Regions from separate parts of the Leifsonia lichenia genome, predicted to be linked through region 3. Evidence: predicted binding sites of a transcription regulator. Region 3 holds the regulator's gene; each other region holds the start of a gene.
What was found. Region 3 encodes HrcA, which represses chaperone genes, less so after heat shock. Its sites were predicted from a motif close to TTNGCACTCGNNNNNNNCGAGTGCNAA; they were not measured.
Positions count from the first base shown of each region.

Region 1: groES (co-chaperone GroES) is a predicted target of HrcA. The motif match lies at 2,212-2,238, and genes of this name have one in related genera.
Region 2: groL (chaperonin GroEL) is a predicted target of HrcA. The motif match lies at 2,986-3,012, and genes of this name have one in related genera.

Region 1 covers NZ_BAAGWT010000001.1:259,543-265,829, reverse strand. Annotated here, with positions in the region: gene tsaD (tRNA (adenosine(37)-N6)-threonylcarbamoyltransferase complex transferase subunit TsaD) at 1-22, shown strand, start outside; gene ACYVGI_RS01225 (DUF4190 domain-containing protein) at 239-925, shown strand; gene ACYVGI_RS01220 (THUMP-like domain-containing protein) at 989-2,179, opposite strand; gene groES (co-chaperone GroES) at 2,332-2,628, shown strand; gene rarD (EamA family transporter RarD) at 2,826-3,794, shown strand; gene guaB (IMP dehydrogenase) at 3,883-5,385, shown strand; gene ACYVGI_RS01200 (ABC-F family ATP-binding cassette domain-containing protein) at 5,498-6,287, shown strand, end outside.
Region 2 covers NZ_BAAGWT010000001.1:36,803-43,089, forward strand. Annotated here, with positions in the region: gene ACYVGI_RS00195 (sensor histidine kinase) at 1-22, shown strand, start outside; gene ACYVGI_RS00200 (hypothetical protein) at 104-940, opposite strand; gene groL (chaperonin GroEL) at 1,321-2,940, opposite strand; gene ACYVGI_RS00210 (cold-shock protein) at 3,127-3,330, opposite strand; gene ACYVGI_RS00215 (LytR C-terminal domain-containing protein) at 3,505-4,053, opposite strand; gene ACYVGI_RS00220 (DUF3263 domain-containing protein) at 4,068-4,415, opposite strand; gene msrB (peptide-methionine (R)-S-oxide reductase MsrB) at 4,532-4,933, shown strand; gene ACYVGI_RS00230 (nitroreductase family protein) at 4,936-5,487, shown strand; gene ACYVGI_RS00235 (DMT family transporter) at 5,471-6,287, opposite strand, start outside.
Region 3 covers NZ_BAAGWT010000002.1:405,314-411,600, reverse strand. Annotated here, with positions in the region: gene ACYVGI_RS06485 (PhoH family protein) at 1-247, opposite strand, end outside; gene ACYVGI_RS06480 (histidine triad nucleotide-binding protein) at 237-590, opposite strand; gene ACYVGI_RS06475 (16S rRNA (uracil(1498)-N(3))-methyltransferase) at 612-1,352, opposite strand; gene dnaJ (molecular chaperone DnaJ) at 1,360-2,466, opposite strand; gene hrcA (heat-inducible transcriptional repressor HrcA) at 2,495-3,514, opposite strand; gene ACYVGI_RS06460 (DUF4870 domain-containing protein) at 3,672-4,295, shown strand; gene ACYVGI_RS06455 (DUF4870 domain-containing protein) at 4,439-4,819, shown strand; gene hemW (radical SAM family heme chaperone HemW) at 4,910-6,136, opposite strand; gene ACYVGI_RS06445 (DUF1990 family protein) at 6,138-6,287, opposite strand, start outside.

The DNA.
Region 1 (6,287 bases), on a different contig from region 3:
GGAGATCCAGGTCATGCGCTGACCTGCAGGGGCCCGGATACGACCGAGGTATCGCGTCACCGCCAGGCCACGTGGTACCGCGGTCCCCATTCCTGTGCGGACGCTCACGGTCGCGCATCCCGATCGGTAGGCTGGTCGAGGGGGCGCCGATGGGGGACTGTCGTTGACACCCGTGTGCACCCGCTGCCAGCATTGGCTGCGATACAGGAATTTCTCAGGATTGAAGGAGATGGGTCTCATGACCGATCCGAACGTGCCGGCGGAGCCGGTGGACCCCAACGCACAGAGCGGCGACGTGCCGACCGGAGAGGCGCAGACCGGCGCTGTTCCCCCCGTCGAGCCCGCGGCAGCGCCCGCTGCGCCCGCTGCACCCGCTGCGCCCGAGGCTGCCCCGGCAGCGCCCGTGCCCCCGGCAGCGCCCGTCCCGCCGGCCGGATACGGCCAGCAGCCGCAGGCCCCGGGCCAGCCGTACGGCCAGCAGCAGCCGTATGGTCAGCAGCAGCCCTATGGTCAGCAGCAGCCCTACGGTCAGCAGCAGCCGTACGGTCAGCAGCCGTATGGCCAGCAGCAGGCCTATGGCCAGCAGCAGGCATACGGTCAGCCCGCGTACGGACAGCCGGCCCCCGGATACGCGCAGCCGTACGCGGCTCCCGCCAAGTCGCCGACGCTGAGCATCCTGTCGATGGTCGGCGGCATCATCGGTGTCGTGCTCGGCTGGGTCTACGGCATCGGCTTCCCGTTCGGCGTCGCCGCGATCATTCTCGGCTTCATCGGCAAGAAGAAGGAACCGGCCGCGAAGGGCTTCTGGCTCACCGGTATCATCACCGGTTTCGTCAGCGTGCTGTTCTCGGTGATCATCTGGGTGGTCATCATCATCTTCGTCATCGCCGTGAGCGCGAGCAGCAACTACTACAGCGGATACTGATCCGCCGACTGTCCGATGGGCCGGGATGCGCGTGAGCGCGTCCCGGCCCATCGTCGTCTCCGGTCAGTGGATGCGTTCCACCAGCATCGCCGTGTGCTTACCTGCCACGCGCGTGAGCAGCAGCGTCGCCGACGCCGAGCCGCTGAGGGAGAGGCGCTTGCGGAGGGCGGCGGGGTCCACATCCACGCCCCGCTTCTTGATCTCGAGGGTCCCGATGCCGCGGTCGCGCAGGGCGCGCTTCAGGTCGCGTTCGTTGAACGGCAGTGTCTCGATCACGCGGAAGCCGCTGGCGAACGGCGTCGTGGCGAGACTGTCGGAGGTGATGTACGCGATGCCGTCCGCGAGCATCCTGCCGTCGATGCTGCGCGCGAGGTCGCCGATGAGCCTGGCGCGGATGACCGCCCCGTCCGGTTCGTAGACGTATTCGCCGAGCGGGCCGGTCTCCTCGTCGCCACTGTCGGCGCGCGCGGTGAGCTCGGTGGCCTCGTCGCCTTTGATCACCAGCGCGGCGCGGCCGATGCCTGGGCGCGCGAGCACGCCGAACCAGAGGCCCATCTCGACCACCTGGCCGTCCACGGAGATCCACTGGGCTTCGGCGGACGAGGGGATGAGGTCGCGGTCGAGTCCCGGGCCCAGCTTGACGCCGACCGACCGTCCCGTCGCCAGCTCGAAGGCGAAGCCGAGGGAGGGGGAGTACTCGTCCGGGTCGGTGAGCCTGGACGTCTGGCCGTGCCCGGCCGTGCGTCTGGCCGGATCGAGGAAGACGCCGTCGAACGAGCGCAGGTCGACGTCCTCCGCCCTCCTGTGCTCCACCGTCGTGCGGGGGAACGGCGCGAGGTTGTAGCTGGCGATCGCGGCGGTGACCTCGTCGGCGTCCACGGCCAGCACCTCGATGTCGAGTGCCGAGATCGCGAGCGCGTCGCCACCGATGCCGCAGCCGAGGTCGGCGACGCGCTCCAGCCCGGCCGCGTGGAAGCGTCCCGCGTGCCGTGCGGCGACGGGCAGTCTGGTCGCCTGCTCCAGGCCGGATTCGGTGAACAGCATCCGGTCGGCGAAGGCGCCGAACTTGGCCGTCGCCTTCGAGCGCAGCTTGGCCTGGGTGAGCACGGCAGCCACCAGTCCAGGAGAGTGGCCGGCCTTGCGCAGGTCGCTGACCAGCCGGAGCACGTCGCGCTCCGAGTGGTACGGCGGCAGCGAATCGAGCAGCCGCAGCCCCTCGGTGGAGAGCAGCTCGACGAGTTCCGACCGGTCCATGCGACTCACGCTACCTCGTCTGTGTCATCCTCCTGGCACTCACGTTGCGTGACTGCTAACGCACCCTCTAAACTCGTGTTAGCACTCTCACTATGAGGCTGCTAACTCACGTCTTTTGTTCACGCCTGTGTTTGTAGGAAAGAGGGTCAACCGTGTCGGTCTCCATCAAGCCGCTCGAGGATCGCATCGTCATCAAGCAGGTCGAGGCTGAGCAGACCACTGCATCTGGTCTGGTCATTCCCGACACTGCCAAGGAGAAGCCGCAGGAGGGCGAAGTCGTCGCCGTCGGCCCCGGCCGCATCGACGACAACGGCAACCGCGTTCCGCTCGACGTCGCCGTCGGCGACAAGGTGATCTACTCCAAGTACGGCGGAACCGAGGTCAAGTTCGGTGGCGAGGACTACCTCGTTCTCTCCGCTCGCGACGTTCTGGCGGTCGTCGTCCGCTGACGACAGGCCGTTCGATGGCCCGGGTGCGCACGCGCATCCGGGCCATCGTCGTTCTGCCGGATCTCCGTCCGAACGGAGATCCGCCGCGATTCCGGGCAGTTTCTCCTTCTGAACGGAGAAGCCGTCGGCGTGGCGCGCGCCGTCTCCTTCTGAACGGAGCTCCGCATCCGGCGCGTCGTCGCGCGTAGGATCGCTCCGTGTCCCAGAGCGAAACATCCCAGAGCGATCCCGTCACCAAGCCCCTGTCGGAACACCGCCGCTCCGGTCTCGTCTACGCCATCTCCGCGTACGTCCTCTGGGGCATCCTGCCCATCTACTTCCTGTCGCTCGTGCCGGCGAGCGCGTGGGAGATCGTCGCCTGGCGGGTGCTGTTCTCGCTGGTCTTCTGCGCCATCCTGCTGACGGTCACGCGGAAGTGGCGCGCCTTCGGCTCCCTGCTGCTCAACAAACGGGTCGTCTTCACCATGGGCGTCGCCGGGGCGCTCATCTACGTCAACTGGCAGACCTATGTGCTCGCGACGGTCAGCGGCCATGTCGTCGAGGCGGCGCTCGGATACTTCATCAACCCGATCGTGACGGTGTTCCTCGGGGTGCTCGTGCAGCGCGAGAGGCTGCGGGTCGCTCAGTGGGTGGCGGTCGGCGTGAGCGTGGTCGCGGTGGTCGTGCTGGCGATCGGCTACGGCGCGATGCCGTGGATCGCGCTCATCCTGGCGTTCTCGTTCGGACTGTACGGCCTCATCAAGAAGCGTGTCGGAGGGGCAGTGGATGCGGTCTCCGGCCTCACCCTGGAGACCATGTGGCTGACCCCGGTCGCCATCGTGCAGCTCGTCGTCGTCGGCGCGACAGTGGGCGTCACCCTCGGCACGGTCAGCGTCTGGCACACGGTCGCCCTGGTCGGCACCGGCGTCATCACCGCCGTGCCCCTGCTGTTCTTCGCTGCCGCCTCGCGGAGGCTGCCGCTGGTCTACATGGGGTTCATCCAGTACTTCGCCCCGTTCATCCAGTTCCTGGTCGGCGTGGTGGTGCTGCACGAGGCCATGCCGCCTGAGCGGTGGTTCGGTTTCGCCATCGTCTGGCTGGCGCTGCTGATCCTGTGCGTCGACATGATCGTCGCCAACCGCTCCGGCCGGAAAGCCGCGGAACTCGACGTTGCGACCGTGGAATAAACCACCAGGGTTCTGCCGTTACGATTGATTATCCGCAGGCGCTGGTGGCGGCGGACTTCTTCCAACTCCGCAACGACTAAGGGGTGAAATGGATCAGTCGGATCCGTTCGGTTTCATCGGTTTGACCTACGACGACGTGATGCTCCTTCCCGGGTACACAGACGTCATCCCGAGTGAGGTCGACACCTCCTCGCGTCTCACCAAGCGCATCTCGGTCTCCGCTCCGCTCCTCTCGAGCGCCATGGACACCGTCACCGAGTCCCGCATGGCTGTCGCCATGGCGCGGCAGGGCGGCATCGGCATCCTGCACCGCAACCTCTCGATCGAAGACCAGGCGGCGCACGTCGACAAGGTCAAGCGGTCGGAGTCGGGCATGATCACCAATCCCGTCACCACCACCCCCGACGCCACCGTCGAGGAAGTGGATGCACTGTGCGGCCAGTTCCGCGTCAGCGGCCTCCCCGTGGTCGAGGGGGACGGCACCCTCGTCGGCATCATCACCAACCGCGACATGCGTTTCGTGTCGCCGTTCGAGCGCACCACCACCTACGTGCGCGACGTGATGACCAGGATGCCCCTGATCACCGCTCCGGTCGGGATCGACCCTGACTCCGCGGTCGCCATCTTCGCCGAGCACAAGATCGAGAAGCTCCCCCTGGTCGACGCCGACGGTCGCCTGCGCGGGCTCATCACGGTCAAGGACTTCGACAAGAGCGAGAAGTACCCGAACGCCACCAAAGACGACGAGGGCCGTCTGCGCGTCGGCGCCGCCATCGGCTTCTTCGGCGACGGCTGGGAGCGAGCGATGACCCTGATCGACGCGGGCGTCGACGTCATCGTGGTCGACACGGCCAACGGCGAGAGCCGCGGCGTGCTCGACATCATCAGCAGGCTCAAGCACGAGCCGCGCGCCAAGCACGTGGACGTGATCGGCGGCCAGGCAGCCACCCGCTCGGGTGCTCAGGCCCTGATCGACGCCGGCGCCGACGCGATCAAGGTCGGCGTCGGGCCGGGCTCGATCTGCACCACCCGCGTCGTCGCCGGTGTCGGTGTGCCGCAGGTGACCGCGGTCTACGAATCCTCGCTCGCCGCGCGCCCGGCAGGGGTCCCGCTGATCGCCGACGGCGGTCTGCAGTACTCGGGCGACATCGCGAAGGCACTCGTCGCGGGTGCGGACACCGTGATGCTCGGCTCGCTGCTCGCTGGAACGTCGGAGTCGCCCGGCGACCTGGTGTTCGTGAACGGCAAGCAGTTCAAGAACTACCGCGGGATGGGCTCGCTCGGTGCGATGCAGACCCGCGGCAAGAAGACCTCGTACTCCCGCGACCGCTACTTCCAGGCGGACGTTCCGAGCGACGAGCAGCTCATCGCCGAGGGCATCGAGGGCCAGGTGCCGTATCGCGGCCCGCTGTCGGCCGTCGCCTACCAGTTGCTCGGCGGCCTGCGTCAGTCGATGTTCTACGTCGGCGCCCGCACCATCCCCGAGCTCAAGGAGCGCGGCAAGTTCGTGCGCATCACCCCGGCCGGGCTCAAGGAGTCGCACCCGCACGACATCCAGATGGTCGTGGAGTCGCCGAACTACACGCGCTGAACTCGGCTCCGCTGAGTCACTCCGCTGTCCGAAACCGCCGTCCACTCCCCGTGGGCGGCGGTTTCGTCTATTCTGGAAGGCTTTGTCCGCATCCAGATCAGGAGTTCCCCTCATGGGTCACATCGACGTCGCCGGTGTCTCGTACACCCTCGCCGACGGACGGCCTCTGCTCGACGATGTCAGCTTCCGGGTCGGCGACGGCCGCGTCTCCGCGCTGATCGGCGCGAACGGCGCAGGCAAGTCGACGCTGTTGCGCATCATCCGCGGTGAGCTGCGACCGGATTCCGGCGCCGTGGCCATCGACGGAGGTCTGGGGGTGATGGACCAGTTCGTCGGGCACGTCCGCGACGACCGGACCGTGCACGACCTTCTCGTCCAGGTTGCGCCCCCTGCGGTGCGCCTGGCGGCCGAGCGGCTGGTCGCTGCCGAGGACGCGATCATCGAGCGCGACGAGACGGACACCCAGCTCCGCTACGCGACAGCGCTCGCCGAGTACGCGGATGCGGGCGGCTACGACCACGAGGTGCTGTGGGACCACTGCACCGTGGCGGCCCTCGGCATCCCGTTCGAGCGGGCCAGGCTGCGCGAGGTGCGGACCCTGTCCGGTGGCGAGCAGAAGCGCGTGGTGCTGGAGGCGCTGCTGCGCGGCCCCGACCAGGTATTGCTGCTCGACGAGCCGGACAACTACCTGGATGTTCCCGGCAAGCGCTGGCTGGAGGAGCAGTTGCGCTCGACCCCGAAGACAGTCCTGCTCGTCTCGCACGACCGCGAGCTGCTGGCCAGCGCCGCCGACCGCATCGTCACGCTCGAACTCGGCGCGGCCGGCAACACCACCTGGACGCACGGAGGCGGCTTCGGCGGGTACCACGCGGCGCGCGAGGAGCGCATGGCCAGGCTGGAGG
Region 2 (6,287 bases), on a different contig from region 3:
CGCTCCCACGAGACACCAGTAACTGCGCCGCATCCCGGGCGTTTCGCGACAGTTACTGGCATTTCGCCACCGGATGCGCGGCCGGGCTGTGGGGTGACTGGGTTCAGGGCGATGTGAGAAGCTTCCGGGCGACCTCCGCCACGGGCTCGGTGCCCTGCCCGCCCCAGGCGGAAACCTGCACCCACTCACCGCGGGACAACACGTTCACTCCGGTCAGCCAGGCCTCCTCGCCCATGGCGGACCACCCGACAGTCTCTCCGTCGACGCCGGGGATGGCGAGCGGCGACCGCGCGACGCCCGGCGTCGCGTCGGCGTCAGCCAGGTAGACCGCATCGGCATTGCTCATCCTGGTGATATGAACGGCCCAATGCCGGGCCTCCGTGTCTTCGTAACGGCATTGGGAAGCGCTGCCGAGTCGCAACGCCGCGCTCTCTATCGCGAAAGACTCACCCCAGGTCGCGGCCTTCACGTTTCGGAGGCCGTACACGGACTGGATGGCGCCGATCGCTTCCTCGCAGTGCGGCCGAGCCGCGAGCGCGGGCGCAGCCGTCGGGACTGGTGCTGCCGCGACCGCGGTCACGATGCTCTGGACGTACTCGTGGAAGCTGTGCTCGGACAGCCCTTCGCTACCCGATTCTGCGCCCGCTGCTGAGAGATTGGCCGAGACGGCGAGCCAGATGTCGCCGACGAGAACGTCGGTGCGGCAGAAGATGGAGTGGCACTCGCCGCCGAGCGACTCGCCGCCTTCGTACGCGGCTCCCGCAGCAGGAGACTCCGTTGCTGCCAGCCGCTCCCAGGCCGAGCGCGCGTGCGGCAGCGTCGCCACAATCACCGTCGGGTCGTGTTGTCCCTCATGGCGCAGGCCTCCGAGCCCGCCCCACCCGCAGAACGAGCCGTTCGCGGCCAGGATCGGCCACGGGCCACGAAGCACGGCTCCCACCTGGAATTCCGTCAACGTCTGCGGTTCCCCAGTTCCTCCAACGAGTTCACGCACCGCGTCCGGAGTCGTCAGGCTCTCGCACGCCGTCGGAGCGACCACGGGCTCCGCGACCGGCGTCGCGGTCGGCGCCGGTGAAGGTGTCGCGGACGCGTGAGAGATCGGCTCTGCCGTCTCGGCGCATCCCGAGAGCAGGCCGACGAGGAGGGCGGTCGCCCCGACGAGCAGCGAACGTGACAACGCGGATGCGCGCATAGATCCCCCAAAGGAATGTGAAACGTTATCTATTCAATCTCACAGAGCCTTCCAAGCCAACTCGGCGCGGACACGAAAGAGGGCGCCTCCCGTGCGGGAGACGCCCTCTTCGTGGTGCTGGGTCGGACTTAGAAGTCCATGCCACCGGTCGGGTCGCCGACCGGAGCAGCGTTCTTCTCCGGCTTGTCGGCGACGACGGCCTCGGTGGTGAGGAACAGGCCGGCGATCGACGCTGCGTTCTGCAGGGCCGAGCGGGTGACCTTCACCGGGTCGTTGATGCCGGAGGCCAGCATGTCGACGTACTCGCCGGTCGCGGCGTTGAGGCCGTGGCCGACCGGGAGGTTGCGGACCTTCTCGACCACGACGCCTGCCTCGAGGCCGGCGTTGATCGCGATCTGCTTCAGCGGAGCCTCGATGGCGACGCGGACGATGTTGGCGCCAGTGGCCTCGTCACCCGTGAGCTCGAGCTTCTCGAAAGCGGTCTTGCCCGCCTGGATGAGGGCCACGCCACCACCGGCGACGATGCCCTCTTCGACGGCAGCCTTCGCGTTGCGGACGGCGTCCTCGATGCGGTGCTTGCGCTCCTTGAGCTCGACCTCGGTCGCGGCGCCTGCCTTGATGACCGCGACACCGCCGGCGAGCTTCGCCAGGCGCTCCTGCAGCTTCTCACGGTCGTAGTCGCTGTCGGTGTTGTCGATCTCGTTGCGGATCTGAGCGACGCGACCGGCGATGGCCTCGGGGTCGCCGGCGCCCTCGACGATGGTGGTCTCATCCTTGGTGATGACGACCTTGCGTGCCTGACCGAGCAGGTCGAGGGTGACGTTCTCGAGCTTGAGGCCGACCTCCTCGGAGATGACCTGGCCACCGGTGAGGATGGCGATGTCCTGGAGCTGCGCCTTGCGGCGGTCGCCGAAGCCGGGAGCCTTGACGGCGACCGACTTGAAGATGCCGCGGATCTTGTTGACGATCAGCGTGGCCAGAGCCTCGCCGTCGACGTCCTCGGCGATGATCAGGAGCTGCTTGTTGGCCTGGATCACCTTGTCGACGATCGGCAGCAGATCCTTGATGTTCGAGATCTTCTGGTTGGCGATGAGGATGTACGGGTCTTCGAACACCGCCTCCTGGCGGTCCTGGTCGGTGACGAAGTACTGCGACAGGTAGCCCTTGTCGAAGCGCATGCCCTCGGTCAGCTCGAGCTCGGTGCCGAAGGTGTTCGACTCCTCGACGGTGACGACGCCCTCCTTGCCGACCTTGTCGATCGCCTCGGCGATGATGTCGCCGATGGTGGTGTCTCCGGCGGAGATGGATGCGGTCGCAGCGATCTCCTCCTTGGTCTCGACCTCCTTGGCGCTCGCGATGAGCTCCTCGGTGACGGCCTTGACGGCCTTCTCGATTCCACGCTTCAGGGTGATGGGGTCTGCGCCGGCGGCCACGTTGCGGAGGCCCTCCTTGACGAGCGCCTGAGCGAGAACGGTCGCGGTGGTGGTTCCGTCACCCGCGACGTCGTCGGTCTTCTTGGCGACCTCCTTGACGAGCTCCGCGCCGATCTTCTCGAACGGGTCGTCGAGCTCGATCTCCTTCGCGATGGAGACGCCGTCGTTGGTGATCGTGGGGGCTCCCCACTTCTTCTCGAGAACGACGTTGCGGCCGCGCGGGCCAAGCGTCACCTTGACGGTGTCGGCCAGGATGTTGAGGCCGCGCTCAAGGCCGCGGCGGGCGTCCTCGTCGAAAGCAATGATCTTTGCCATGGTTGTTTCTCGTCCCTCCCGGACGTCTGCGAAAGATGCGAACGGTTAGCACTCGATCAGATGGAGTGCTAAAGCGATTCTGGCACTCGTGCCCGTCGAGTGCAAGATGAGCGGTCACGCTCGGGGCGGACGCACGAGAGCGCCGCCCCTTTCGGGACGGCGCTCCACCAGGTTGGTTGCTGCGTGCTACGCCGGACGCACCGACTCAGCCTGCGGGCCCTTCTGTCCGCTGCCGACTTCGAATACGACCTGCTGGCCCTCTTCGAGGACCTTGTAGCCGTTCATGTCGATGGCGGAGTAGTGGACGAACACGTCCTGTCCCCCGTCGTCGACGGTGATGAATCCGTAGCCCTTCTCAGCGTTGAACCACTTCACGGTTCCGTTCGCCATGCATTACTCCTATTGCTGTGTTTCGTAGCGACGGCCCATCACCGGCGCGTTGAATCCAGATACTAATGCTTTCAATGCAGGCAAACACCAGCTATTTCGCGAAAAAGACAGGAAATGACCGGAAACCGTTAGAAGTTAAACACGCCCGAAACAAAACGGGATGCACGGAAAACCTCAGCCCGTGAAGTTGCTTCCCAGCACCACTGTGATATCGGCGCCGGTCGCGGCGTAGTCCTGGGTCTCCGCTGTGGTGGCACCGGGGAGCACCTGGGCGACGCCGAGGGCGGCTCCGGCGTTCTTCGCGTCCGAGTAGTAGACGACGGTCTGCGTGAGGTCGGACTTGTCCGCGTTCGCGAGTGCGCCCACCTTGACGCCGGCGGCGGTCAGCTTGGTGCCCGCCGCGGAGGCGAGGTCGGGCGTCGTGGTGCCGTTCAGCACGTTCACCGTGAGCGCAGGGTCGATCGTCGGCACGATGGTCGGCGTCGGCGACGCGGTCGGGGTCTTCGAGGCGGAGCTGGTGCCGGGGGCACCGTGGAACGAGATGCTGCCGTTGACGAGCGAGAGCCCGAAGACGCCTGCTCCGATCAGCACGATGGTGGCGAGCGCCGCCCAGCCGAAGCCGATCCAGCCTCGTCCCTTCGCGCGGGGTGCGCGGTGCGCTCCGACGCGGTTCAGATCGTCCGGAATCGCGTCGAACCGGTCCTTGGGGTACTTCTCAGCCATCGTGTCGAGGGTCCTCAGTCGTCGGACGCGAGCGTCCGGGAGCTTCTGGCGGCCATTCTCGCCTCGCGCAGTCTGAGCAGGCGTTTGACGAGCATGGGGTCGTGCTGCAGAGCGGCCGGCTGGTCGATCAGTGCACCGAGTAGCTGATAGTACCGTGCCGCGGACAGACCGAACTCCTCACGGATGGCCTGCTCCTTGGCACCGGCGTGCCGCCACCACTGCCGCTCGAACGCGATGATCGCGACGTCGCGCTCGCTCAGGCCGTCTGGGCGCTGGATGGATGCCCGGTCGTCTGCCGCGTTCGCCACCCTGGTCCCTTCATTTCCTGTCGGTCGTGCGTCGCTGGTGCGTTCGCGGTTCATCCTATTTCCGGCTTTCTGTGTGTTGGCCTTCCGCCGCGCGGCGGTTCGCGGGACGAAACAGGGAACAGGCGCGGCCCCGCATCCGTTTAGTGTGGAGAACGACGAAAGGAACACGCATGGAGTACAACGTCGCCAAGAGCGAAGACGAGTGGCGCTCAGAGCTCAGCCCGGAGCAGTACGCCGTGCTGCGTGAGGCGGGCACGGAGCGGCCGTGGACGGGCGAACTGCTCGACGAGAGCCGCGCCGGCCTCTACACCTGTGCCGCCTGCGGAGCCGAGCTCTTCAAGTCGGGCACCAAGTTCGACTCGGGATGCGGCTGGCCGAGCTTCTACGAGTCCGTCCGACCGGACGCCGTGCAGCTCCTCGAGGACAACAGCCTCGGCATGGTCCGCACCGAGGTTCGCTGCGCGACCTGCGGGTCGCACCTCGGCCACGTCTTCGACGACGGCTTCGGCACTCCGACGGGCGACCGCTACTGCATGAACTCGCTCTCCCTCAACTTCACCGAGGGCGAGTAGCAGTGTCCAAGCTCGTCGACGCCGTCGCCTCCCGTCGCTCGTACTCGCGAGTGACGGAGGCGGCGCCGACACACGAGCAGCTCCTGCCGCTGATCGCGGCGGCGGGACGCGTGGCCGACCACAGCTCACTGCACCCGTGGCGCGTGATCGAGTTGCGTGGAAACGCTCGCTCCCGCTTGGGCGCCGCGTTCGCGAAGGACGCGCACGCCTCCGGCTCCGACGCGGAGAAGATCGCGGCCAAGCCGCTGCGCGCACCGCTGCTGCTGGCGATCGTCTCGGTTCGCACCAAGAGCGAGAAGGTGCCCGGCTGGGAGCAGGACGCCGTCGCCTCCGGTGTGGCGCACATCCTGAGCCTGCTGCTGCACGACGCCGGCTGGGGCGTGATCTGGCGCACGGGTCACCAGACCAGGGCCAAAGCCGTTCACAAGATGCACGGCCTGAAGAAGAACGAGCGGCTGCTCGGCTGGCTCTACGTCGGCGGCATCCCGGACGGCTCCAAGGAGAGCCACCGCAAGACCGTCGACCCTGAGCGCTACCTCACGACGCTTTCGTAGCCTGGCCGCTCCTGGCAGCGTTCCCCCACCGGATGCTCGCGACGGCCACCGCGACCAGCGCCAGCAGCGTGCCGGCGACCGTCGAGAACGCCACGGGATGCGCGGAGCTCGGTGCGAGCAGATCGAGCAGCAGCGCGGTGAGGAGCTGTCCGGCCACCGTCGCGAGCCCGAGCACCAGCACACCGAGCACACGGACGAGCAGGGCGGCCCCCGCGATGAAGATGCAGCCGATCGCCCCGCCGACGTAGAGCCACGGCTCGGCGGGCAGCGATGTCGGCCAGCCCACGATCGACGAGTGGATGACCATCAGCACCACGAGCACGGTGGTGCCGACCACGAAGTTGATGAAGGTCGCCGTCAGCGCGCTCTCCGCGACGACGCGCACCTGACCGTTGACGGCCTGCTGCCAGCCGACTCCGAGTCCGGCGATGAGCGGAAGCGCCATCATCCAGAGCGGCACGCTCCCGCCGAACTGCGAGGAGACGGCCCAGCTCACGGCCGCCAGCGCGAGAGCCGCGCCGACGACGCGCGCCGGAGTGAGCGGCCGCTTGCCTCCCGCACCGACGCCGATCATGTCGAGGACGAGTCCGCTGACGGTCTGACCCGCGACGATCGACACGGTGAACAGCGCGACGCCGAGCACCGCGGCGGTGAGTCCCTGCGACAGCACGAGGAACGAGCCTGCCGCGCCACCGCAGACGTACCACCAGCGCAGCTCTCCCCCGCGGAGGGCGCCGACGACCCTGCCGAGTCCGCGGCGCCCGGCTGGAGCGACGGCCAGCGCGACCAGCAGGATGAGC
Region 3 (6,287 bases):
GCAGCTCCTCGATCAGGCGGCGGGCCGCATCCACCTGGGCCGGGTCGCCCGTGAGCGAGATCTCGTTGCCGCGCACGTGGACGCTGACCTGCGGGTACTGCCGCTCCAGAGTGGTCAGCAGGCGGTCCTGCGGGCCGAGCAGCCGCACCATCTGCACGCCGTCGACGTGCAGGCGCGCCTCGGACGTGTCCGCCGAATCCGTGGCTTCCGGTTCTTCCGCTGCAGGCGTTGATTCGCTAGTCGGCAAGGCTTCCTTCCTCGAGCTCTCCGCTCAGAACGTGGGCGTGGACGTGGAACACGGTCTGCCCCGCGTTCGCCCCTGTGTTGAAGATCAAACGGAAATCGCCGTCCGCGTGTTCCTCGGCGAGTCGTTTCGCCGTCGCGACCAGCTCGGCGAGCAGCGCGGGATCGCCGGCGGCCAGCTCGACGACATCGCGGTACTCCTCGGTCTTCGGCACCACCAGAAGGTGCACGGGCGCCTTGGGCGCGATGTCGCGGAACGCGATGATGCGCTCGCCGTCGTAGACGATGTCGGCCGGGATCTCCCCCGCGATGATGCGCGAGAAGATCGAGGGCTGCTCGGTTTCCATGTGTTCCATCTTAAGCGCCGACTACCAACGACCGATGGATGCGTTCAGCACGGCCAGAGCGGCGGGCCCGGCCGTCGAGGTGCGCAGCACCGTCGCGCCCAGGCGCACGAGCTCGGCCCCCGCAGCGCGGAACGCGTCGAGCTCGGACGGTGCGATGCCGCCTTCAGGGCCGACGACGAGCACCAGCGGGCGCGCATCGCTGCTCGCCTCGCGCACCGCATCGGTGAGCTTCGCCTCTGCGTCGGGCTCCAGCACGAGCACTCGGGAGTCGGCGCAGAGCGCGGCGACCTGCTTCGTCGTGGCCAGCTCGCCGACCTCCGGCACCCAGGCGCGGATCGACTGCTTCGCCGCCTCGCGCACGATGGTCGACCAGCGCTCGCGGCCTTTGGCGACCTTCTGCCCCTCCCACCGGGAGACCGAACGGCTCGCGGCCCACGGGACCACCGCATCCACACCGAGCTCGGTGGCCGCCTGGATCGCGAGTTCGTCACGGTCGCCCTTTGCGAGCGCCTGCACGAGCGTGATCGCCGGAGCCTGCCGCTCGACGCGCTGCACGTCGGCCACGTCGATGGTGAGCTCGGCGCTGGTCGCCTCGACCACCTCGCCGCCCGCCACCAGGCCGCGGCCGTTGCCGATCATCACGGTCTGGCCCGGCCTGGTGCGGTTCACCGTCGCCGCGTGCTTCGCCTCCTGCCCCGTGATCGACAGGCGTTCGCCGACCGAGACCTCGGCCAGGTCTTCGCGCAGGTAGAGGGAGCTCATCGCAGGTTCAGACGTTCAGGAAGCGGTCGCGCAGCTTCGCGAACAGGCCCTGCTGGAACCGCGCGAGCGACGGCTCGCCCTGCTTGTGCGTGCTGGCGAACTGCTTGATCAGCTCGCGCTCCTTGTGGTCCAGCTTGGTGGGGGTGACCACCTGGATGCCCACTCGCAGGTCGCCGCGGCCGTTGCCGCGCAGGTGCGTGATGCCGCGATCCTTCACCGTGATGATGTCGGCGCTCTGGATGCCGGCCTTCAGCTCCAGCTTGATGTCGCCGTCGAGTGCCTTCACCGTCGCCGTGGTGCCGAGGATCGCATCCGTCATCGCCACTTCGAGCGTGCAGAGCAGATCGTCGCCGTCGCGGCTGAACACGTCGTGGTGCTTCACCTTGATCTCGAGGTACAGGTCGCCGTTCGGGCCGCCGGCCGGACCGGCCTCTCCGCTGCCCGGCATCTGCAGGCGCAGGCCGGTGTCGACACCGGCGGGGATGTCGACGGGGACGGTGCGACGGGCGCGCACGCGGCCCTGACCCATGCAGGTGACGCACGGCGTCGCGATCACGGTGCCGTATCCGCGGCAGGTGCCGCACGGCGTGGACGTCATCACGTTGCCGAGAAGCGACCGGACAGAGCGCTGGATGCTTCCTGTCCCGTGACAGATGTCGCAGGTGACGGGAGCGGTGCCCGGCTGGCAGCACGAGCCGTTGCAGGTCTCGCAGACGATGGCGGTGTCCACCTCGAGGTCGCGGTGGGTGCCGAAGATGACCTCGTCGAGGTCCACCTCCACGCGCAGCAGCGCGTCCTGGCCGCGCTCGCGGCGCGACTTCGGGCCGCGGGACTGCCCGCCGCCGCCGAAGAAGGTCTCGAAGATGTCGCCGAAGCCGCCGAAGTTCTGGCCGGCTCCGCCGAACCCGGCCTGCGGCCCGAGGTCGTACTGCTCGCGCTGCTGCGGGTCGCTCAGCACGTCGTACGCGTGGGTCACCAGCTTGAAGCGTTCGGACGCCTCGGCGGACGGGTTCACATCCGGGTGCAGCTCACGGGCGAGGCGGCGGTACGCCTTCTTGATCTCATCGGGGGTGGCGTTGCGCTCAACGCCCAAAACTTCGTAGTGGTCGGCCACAGACGGCTTATCCTTCGTGTTCGTTGTCTTATTCGCCGAGCAGGCGGGAGAGGTAGCGGGCCACCGCTCGCACGGCGGCCATGTTGCTCGAATAGTCCATGCGGAGCGGGCCGAGCACGCCGAGACGCGCCAGCTCCGACCCGGATGCGGTGTAGCCGCTCGACAGCACGGACGTCTCGGCGAGCCCGAACGACGCGTTCTCGCGCCCGATGCTCACCGCCACCCCGTGCTGATCGCCCGCCATCTCACCGAACAGCTTCAGCAGCACGACCTGCTCCTCGATGGCCTCGAGGACGGGGTAGATGCTCCCGGAGAAATCGTGCTCCGTGCGCACCAGGTTCGCGGCTCCTGCCATCACCAGCTTGTCCTGACGGTTCGCAGCGATCTGCTCCATCAGGGCGGAGGCGACGGGAGCGACCAGCGCCTGCGTGCGCTCGGTCAGCGCATCCGGAAGCTGGGCGAGCCTGGCGGCGGCGTCCGCGAGGGGAAGCCCGGCCGCTGCCCCGTTGATGGCGCCGCGGATCTCCGCGACCTCCTCGTCGGACAGATCGGCTGCGAGTTCGATGGTGCGCTGCTCGACGGCGCCGGTGTCGGTGATCAGCACGCTGAGCAGCCTCCGCGGCGCCAGCGTGACCAGCTCGATGTGCCGGATGCGCGACCGCGACACCGACGGGTACTGCACGAGAGCGACCTGGTTGGTGAGCTGCGAGAGCATCCGGACGGTGCGCGCGAGCACATCGTCCAGGTCGGCCGACTCGCCGAGGAACACCTCGATGGCCTGCCGCTGCGCCTGGCTGAGCGGACGCACCTCCGCGAGGTGGTCGACGAACAGGCGGTAGCCCTTGTCCGTCGGCACCCGACCGGAGGAGGTGTGCGGCGCGGCGATCAGGTCTTCCTCTTCCAGGGCCGCCATGTCGTTGCGGATCGTCGCGGCGGAGACGCCGAACGAGTGACGCTCGACGATGCTCTTGGAACCGACCGGTTCGCGCGAGGCGACGTAGTCCTGCACGATCACGCGCAGCACCTCGAGGCTCCGCTCAGAAACCATCCGACCCGCCTCCCGAAGACCCTTAGCACTCACTGAACCTGAGTGCTAATCATAACGCGCTGACACGCCCACGCGACCATTGCCCCACCGCGAGCGGCGGCAGTACGGTATGCGCACAGGTTCGATTCGTACGATCCGCGAACGAAAGGCTCCGACCATGAGTGACCCGAACCAACCGCCGGTCGATCCGGCAGGCGGCGGCGTCCCACCGCAACAGCCGAACGTACCGCAGCAGCCGACAGGCCAGGTGCCGCCGCAGGCGCCGCAGCCTCCTCAGCAGCCGCAGCAGCCGTACGGCGGGCAGGTGCCTCCGCAGCAGCCGTACGGTCAGCAGCCGCCCCAGCAGCCCGGCCAGCCGTATGGGCAGCAGCCCGGCCAGCCGTACGGGCAGCCTCAGCAGCCCGGCCAGCCGTACGCGGCCCCCGCCGCGCCGCTCGACCCCGCGCAGGACAAGCAGTGGGCCTCGTTCGCTCACCTCGGCGGAATCCTCTGGATCCTGCCGTCGCTGATCATCTTCCTCGTGTTCAAGGACCGCGGGCAGTTGACCAACCAGGAGTCCAAGGAAGCGCTCAACTGGCAGATCACCTGGATCATCGTCTGGGTCGCCTCCCAGATCGTCGGCGCCGTGCTGGCGTTCACCGGCTTCGGCTGGCTGATCTTCGGCCTGCTCATCCCGTGGGTCCTCTACGTCGTCAACCTGATCTTCTCGATCCTCGGGTTCGTGAAGGTCAACGGCGGCGGCACATACCGCTACCCGGTGAACTTCCGGTTCATCAAGTAGTCGATCCGGCCGCGTCGAAGACGCCGAGAGACCCCGCGTCTCTCGGCGTCTTCCCAGTTTCGGCACGTTTGCCCTACTGTTGTGGCTGACGATCCCGTCCACGACCCCGCCCGCCCCAGTCGGGCGAAGCCAAGGAGAGAACAATGTCCGCAACGCCCCCGCCGCCGCCCAGCGCACCGTACGGAGGCCAGTCCCAGCAGCTCAGCCCCTCGGATGAGAAGCTCTGGGCGACGCTGGTCCACATCGGTGGCATCATCTTCAACTGGATCCCGGCGCTCGTCGGCTACCTCGTCCTCAAGGACAAGGGACCGTTCGTCCGCGCGCACACCGCCACCGCACTGAACTTCCAGATCACGATCTTCATTGCATACATCGTCGGCGGCATCCTGTCGATCGTGTTCGTCGGCGTGATCATCATCGCCGCCGCGGCCGTGCTGAACATCGTCTTCAGCATCATCGCCGCCATCAAGGCCAACCAGGGTCAGTACTACGTCTACCCGGTGGCGATCAAGTTCGTCAGCTAGCACGACCGGTCGGTTCCGTCATCGAGTGGTCTCGAATTGCCGTGTGCACTCCTGCACCCGCGGCGATTCGGGACCACTCGTTGCGTCTGGTCAGTCGTCGAGCAGGCGGCGGACGACGGCGTCGGCCAGGAGGCGGCCGGAGAGCGTCAGCTCGATCGTCCCGCGGAGGGCGGCACGCGCATCCACCAGTCCGTCGGCGATGAGACCGGCGACGGCCGTGCGGCCGTGCTGGTCCAGCTCCGCGATAGCGATGCCGTCCCGGATGCGCGTGAGCAGCAGCACCCGCTCCACCCGCCTGGTCTCCGCATCCAGGGTCTCCCTGCCGGCGGCGGGCGACTCCCCCGCCAGCACGCGGCCGGCGTATGCGGCGGGATGCTTCACGTTCCACCAGCGGACGCCGCCGACATGGCTGTGCGCGCCCGGTCCGACGCCCCACCAGTCGTGGCCCTGCCAGTACGCGAGGTTGTGGCGCGACCGGTGATCGTCGTCACGCGCCCAGTTGCTGACCTCGTACCAGCCGTATCCCGCGTCGGCGAGCCGCGCATCCGCCAGCTCGTACATGTCGGCCTGCAGGTCTTCGTCCGGCTCGGCGACCTGGCCGGACTTGATCTGCCTCGCCAGCTTCGTCCCCGTCTCCACGATCAGCGAGTACGCAGACAGGTGGTCGGGGCGGCAGGCGACGGCGGAGTCCAGCGACCGCGCCCAGTCGTCCAGCGACTCTCCCGGTGTGCCGTAGATGAGGTCGAGGCTCACCTGAAGTCCCGCATCCCTCGCCCACTCGACCACCAGCGGAACCCGCTCCGGGTCATGGGTGCGCTCCAGGGTGGCCAGCACGTGCGGCACCGCCGACTGCATCCCGAACGAGACGCGCGTGAATCCGGCGTCGGCGAGGCTGCGCAGGTAGGCGGCGTCGACGGAGTCCGGGTTGGCCTCGGTGGTGACCTCCGCGCCGGCCGCGAGGCCCCACGCATCCCGGACGGCGGCGAGCATCCCCGCCAGGTCGGAGGCGGGCAGCATCGTCGGGGTGCCGCCGCCGAAGAACACCGTGGATGCTTCGCGGGCGGGAAGGCCGCTCTGCTGCAGCGCCGTTGCAGCGAAGCCGACCTCGCGCTGGGCATGACCGGAGTACTCGGACTGCGACACCCCGCGCAGCTCGGTGGCCGTGTAGGTGTTGAAGTCGCAGTACCCGCAGCGCACACGGCAGAACGGGACGTGCAGGTACACGCCGAACGCGCGCTCGGCGACACCGTCGAGCACGGAGCCGGGCAGGAGGCCGTCTGCGGGAGCAGGGTCGCCGAGGGGAAGAGCGCTCGGCACCTCAGGCCGCCCTGGCGGGAAGCAGCGACCGCAGGTATTTCGCGGTGTAGTGACGCTGGGCGAGCCGCAGGATCGGCGACACGAACCGGTAGAACGCGGTCGACGGACGGTAGAACGCGCGCAGAACGAACCACACCGACCCGTCGTCGCG